DNA from 2 places in the Streptomyces rapamycinicus NRRL 5491 genome. Region 2 is predicted to be linked to the other one. Evidence: riboswitches for the same ligand, from Rfam matches in the RefSeq annotation. Region 2 holds a riboswitch; the other holds the start of a gene.
The links. Region 2 has a riboswitch for glycine ahead of gcvT (glycine cleavage system aminomethyltransferase GcvT). Riboswitches for the same ligand answer to the same signal wherever they lie in the genome.
Positions count from the first base shown of each region.

Region 1: it holds a riboswitch for glycine, as region 2 does, so the genes downstream of both, gcvP (aminomethyl-transferring glycine dehydrogenase) here and gcvT (glycine cleavage system aminomethyltransferase GcvT) in region 2, are expected to answer to the same signal.

Region 1 is NZ_CP085193.1:10,674,848-10,677,291, reverse strand. Features, by position in the region: gene gcvP (aminomethyl-transferring glycine dehydrogenase) at 1-997, opposite strand, end outside; glycine riboswitch at 1,060-1,188, opposite strand; glycine riboswitch at 1,189-1,286, opposite strand; gene LIV37_RS44355 (PRC-barrel domain-containing protein) at 1,433-1,750, shown strand; gene LIV37_RS44350 (DNA polymerase IV) at 1,726-2,444, opposite strand, start outside.
Region 2 is NZ_CP085193.1:4,102,163-4,104,606, reverse strand. Features, by position in the region: gene gcvH (glycine cleavage system protein GcvH) at 1-114, opposite strand, end outside; gene gcvT (glycine cleavage system aminomethyltransferase GcvT) at 295-1,422, opposite strand; glycine riboswitch at 1,593-1,703, opposite strand; gene LIV37_RS16540 (AAA family ATPase) at 1,873-2,444, shown strand, end outside.

The sequences.
Region 1 (2,444 bases), 6.6 Mb from region 2:
GGATGTGCTGCTCACGGGTCTGCAGCGCCAGCCGGTATGCCTTGTCGCCGTCGGCGTCCACCGAGACCCCGACCAGACGGCCGGGCAGGTTGCGGGCGTAGGCGTCGCGCACCGCCATGAAACCGGCGTGCGGCCCGCCGAAGCCCATCGGGACGCCGAACCGCTGGCTGCTGCCCACCGCGATGTCCGCGCCCAGTTCGCCGGGCGAGGTGAGCAGGGTGAGCGCGAGGAGGTCGGCGGCGACGGTGACGACGGCGCCCAGCTCATGGGCGCGCTCGATGACCGGGCGCGGATCGCGCACCGCACCGGAGGCGCCCGGGTACTGCAGCAGCACGCCGAAGACCCCGCGCTCGGCGATCCCGTCCGGGATGCCCCCGGCCAGGTCGGCGACGACGACCTCGACACCGGTCGGCTCGGCGCGGGTCCGTATGACCGCGATGGTCTGCGGCAGCACCTCGGCGTCGATCAGGAAGACGCCCTCCTTGACCTTGCCGACGCGCCGCGACAGCGCCATCGCCTCGGCGGCCGCGGTGGCCTCGTCCAGCAGCGAGGAACCGGCCGTGGGCAGCCCGGTCAGATCGGCGACGACGGTCTGGAAGTTCAGCAGCGCCTCGAGCCGGCCCTGGGAGATCTCCGGCTGGTAGGGCGTGTACGCGGTGTACCAGGCGGGGCTCTCCAGCACATTGCGCAGGATCACCGGCGGGGTGTGGGTGCCGTAGTAGCCGAGGCCGATCATCGACGGCAGCACCTGGTTGCGGTCGGCGAGCGCGCGCAGTTCGGCGAGCACCTCCGGCTCACTGCGGGCCGGCGGCAGGGCGTCCAGCGCCTCGGTGCTCTTGATGACATCCGGTACGGCGGCCTCGGTGAGCTCGTCCAGCGAGCCGAAGCCGACCTGGGCGAGCATCTTGGCCTGCGCCTCGCCATCCGGGCCGATATGGCGCCGCTCAAACGGAGTACCGGATTCCAAGTCGGAGAGTGCGATGCGATTGGCGGTCATCTGCGGGGGCCTCCTGGTCTGTGACGACCTACGAGGGGCACCGCGGCTCGGGTGCCCGGACGGCCTCCCCCTCTGTCATCTCAACCTGAGAGCTTCACCGGCCCGCATACCGCCTGACCGGTTTTCACCGTCGGTGAGGAGGGGTTCCGGAGCTGTGCTCGCCCGTGGCCCACCCTGCTTTCCAGAGTGACCTCACCCGCACGGTACGTGTGCCTGAGAGATTCCGGGGAGGGTTTGCTCCTTCGGCGCCTCCGACAGCGTCGGCGGAGGACTCTCCCGCACGGGGTCTGCAGCCACAGTCAGCGTACCAGCGGTTCTGCCGCGGGGGACGGTCGCGGGCGTTCGAGTGGCCGAGTGCGGCGATGTGGCTTTTTGTAGGTAGCAATGGGCACTTGCCACTTGCTTGTCATCTGTTTGCCACCTGTGGGAGAGAGCGTGCAGACCGATATCGACCCGCGGACCCTGATCGGCCGCAAGGCATTCGACCGCGAGGGCGCCAAGATCGGCACCGTGGACGAGGTCTATCTCGACGACGCGACCGGCGAGCCCGAATGGGCGGCGGTACGCACCGGGCTGTTCAGCCGGGACGTCTTCGTGCCGCTCGAACCGAGCGAGGTCGTCGGCGACACCCTGCGGGTGCCGTACGACCGGTCCCTGATCAAGGACGCCCCGGACTTCGGGGTGGGCCGCCACCTCTCCCCCGAGCAGGAGCTTCAGCTCTACCACCACTACGGCCTGGACGTCACGGGCTGACCCGGGCCCGGGCCGGGCTCGGCCCCGCCACCAGGCGCTGGGGCCCGCCCGTCCCGGCCCTCGGCCTCTTCCGGATCCTCATCCGCGTCCGCGTCCGGGCGCAGCAGCGGCAGCGGGTCGGCAGGCTGCAGCGCCGGATCGCCGACGGGGAACGTCCGTACTCGACCGGGTGGCGACCAAGGCTCCTCGAAGCGCACGGTCACCCGGCCCACCCCGCTCCCCTGCACCCAGCCCGCCCCGTACTCGGCGTGCCGTACATCGGAGCCCGGGAGCCAGCGCCGCGGCTTCTCAGCGTCCTCAGAGGCCTCTCCCACGACCTCTCCCACGGACACCGGTCTCTCGGGCCCCGGCGGGCGCCCGGCGTCCCCCACGGCCTCGTGAGCGGCCTGAGCGGTCTGAGCGGCCTGAGCCGCTTGTGCGGCCTGAGCGGCCTGGGCGGCCTGGGCGGCCTGGGCGGCCTGGGCGAAGAGATCCTCCTGCGTGTAGTCCGCCAGACCGCTGACGCCGACCCCCAGCAGCCGCACACCCGCCGTGGTGTCCACCCCGTCGATCAGGCGCGCCGCGGCCTCCCGCACCACTGCCGGGTCGTCGGTCGGCCCGCGCAGGGTCTCCGAACGGGTGAGCGTGGAGAAGTCGTACCGCCGCACCTTGATCACGACCGTCCGCCCCGAGCGGCCCGCCTCGCGCAGCCGCC
Region 2 (2,444 bases):
GCCGAGCGCGTTGGCCGCGAATTCGGTGATGCCGATCGTCGACACGCCGTCCTCGCCGGCGGCCGACAGCCACTCGTGCTCCTTGCTGTACCGCAGCTGCTGGGGGTTGCTCATGGTCCGATTCTCCTGGATACGGGGGAGTGCTTGGGAAACGGGTCTTAGCTGGTGGGATGCGGCGCCCAGGGATACGACGCCGGGGGTGCGATGGGCCGGGCCCGCCGCGGCCGCCGCTCAACGATGGGCCGGGGCTCCGCTTCATGCTCGGGCAGGCTCAGCGCTCGCGCCCGGAGAGGCTCAGCGCTCGCGCTTGTAGAAGGGGAGCGCCACGACCTCGTACGGCTCCCGGGTACCGCGGATGTCCACGAAGACCCCCTCGGTGCCGGGCTTCGCGTACTCCGGGTCCACATACGCCATCGCGATCGGCCTGCCCAGCGTCGGCGACGGCGCGCCCGAGGTGACCTGGCCGATCTCTGTGCCGTCGGCGGCCACCACGGCGTATCCGGCGCGCGGCACCCGGCGGCCTGAAGCGATCAGGCCGACCAGGGTGCGCGGGGCGACGGTGTCCGCCTGGCGGGACGCGGCCTCCAGGGCCTCGCGGCCGACGAAGCCGCCCGGCTTGTCGAACTTCACCACCCGGCCGAGCCCCGCGTCGAAGGGGGTGGTGTCGGTGGTCAGCTCGTGCCCGTACAGCGGCATGCCCGCCTCGAGGCGCAGGGTGTCCCGGCAGGAGAGACCGCAGGGCACCAGGCCCACCGGGGCGCCGGCCTCGGTCAGCGCCTCCCAGACCCGCTCGGCGTCGTCCGGCGCCAGGAACAGCTCGAAGCCGTCCTCACCCGTGTAGCCGGTGCGGGCGATCATGGCGGGGACGCCCGCGACGGTGCCCGGCAGCCCGGCGTAGTACTTCAGCCCGTCCAGGTCGGCGTCGGTCAGGCGCTTCAGGATCCCCGCGGACTCGGGCCCCTGGACGGCGAGCAGCGCGTAGGCGTCGCGGTCGTCCCTCACGGTCGCCTCGAAACCGCCGGCCCGCTCGGTCAGCGCGTCCAGCACCACCTGGGCGTTGGCGGCGTTGGCCACCACCAGGAACTCCTCGTCCCCGAGGCGGTAGACGATCAGGTCGTCCAGGATGCCGCCCTCGTCGTCGCAGATCATGGTGTAGCGGGCGCGGCCCACGGCGAGCGCGGACAGCCGGCCGACCAGCGCGTGGTCCAGGGCGTCCCCGGCCCGCGGACCGATGAGAGAGATCTCACCCATGTGGGAGAGGTCGAAGAGCCCGGCGCGGGTGCGGACCGCGGTGTGCTCGTCGCGCTCGCTGCCGTAGCGCAGCGGCATGTCCCAGCCGGCGAAGTCGGTCATGGTGGCGCCGAGCGCGCGGTGCCGCGCGTCCAGCGCGGTACGGCGTGGGGTGGGCGGGGCGTCGGTCACGATTCAGGCTCCAGAGGTCGGGGTCGCGCGACGGCGAGGACGGACGACAAGGACGCGTGCGTCCTCCCCATCTGTCATCGGAACCTGAGAGGTTCGCCGTGACGCCCGTAAGGGGCCCGACTTGCACCTTGGGTGGAGCCGCGCCCGCGCGGCCCGCTTTTCAGATCTGCCTCGTCCGTGCGGTATCGGGGCCTGAGAGATTCAAGGGAGGACTTGCTCCTTCGGCGCCCTGGACACCCGGCACGGATGCCGACGACCAAGGACTCTCCCGCGCGGATTCAAGCGGCCGGTATGGAGTTGCGCCGACATCATCGCATGTATGGGCGAGAAGGGAAGCCCCGATCCGACCGGGCTCCGGCCGCCCGGACAGGGGCAGCCTTGCCCGACATTACCTTTTCTTGACACTCTGCGGGTACGAGCAGCGTTGACCGACCTGGGAGGACGATCACGGTGCATGGGCAGGGAACGCACGCGACGACACAGAGGCTCCTGCCGGCGCGGCGTGGGCGCACACCCTCCGGGTCGACGGCCCGCCCGGGTCGAAGAAGCGCGGTGCACGATCTGCGCGCGGGGGTGGAGGGCGGTGGTGCGGACCCGTGTGAGCTGCGCTTTCCGGCGGGGGATGTGCTGGTCGCCTCCGGGCTGCCGGGCAGTGGCAAGAGCACCCTGATCAATCGGACGGTGCCGCTCCTGGACGAGACGGGCGCGGTCGTGATCAGGGTGGACTCGCAGAACACCCGGGAGGTGTGGGAGCGCCGGCTGCCCGGCTGGCTGCCGTACGCGCTCTACCGCCCGCTGGTCCGGTACGCCCACTACGCGGGGCTGCGCCGGGCGCTGCGCTCGGGCGCGAGCGTCGTGGTGCACGACTGCGGGGCGCTGCCGTGGGTCCGCCGCTGGCTGGCGCGGGACGTGCGGCGCCGGGGCCGCAGTCTCCACATGGTGCTGCTGGACGTGGGCGCCACGGAGGCGCTGGAGGGCCAGGCCGCCCGTGGCCGCGGGGTCTCCGCCTACGCGTTCGGGCG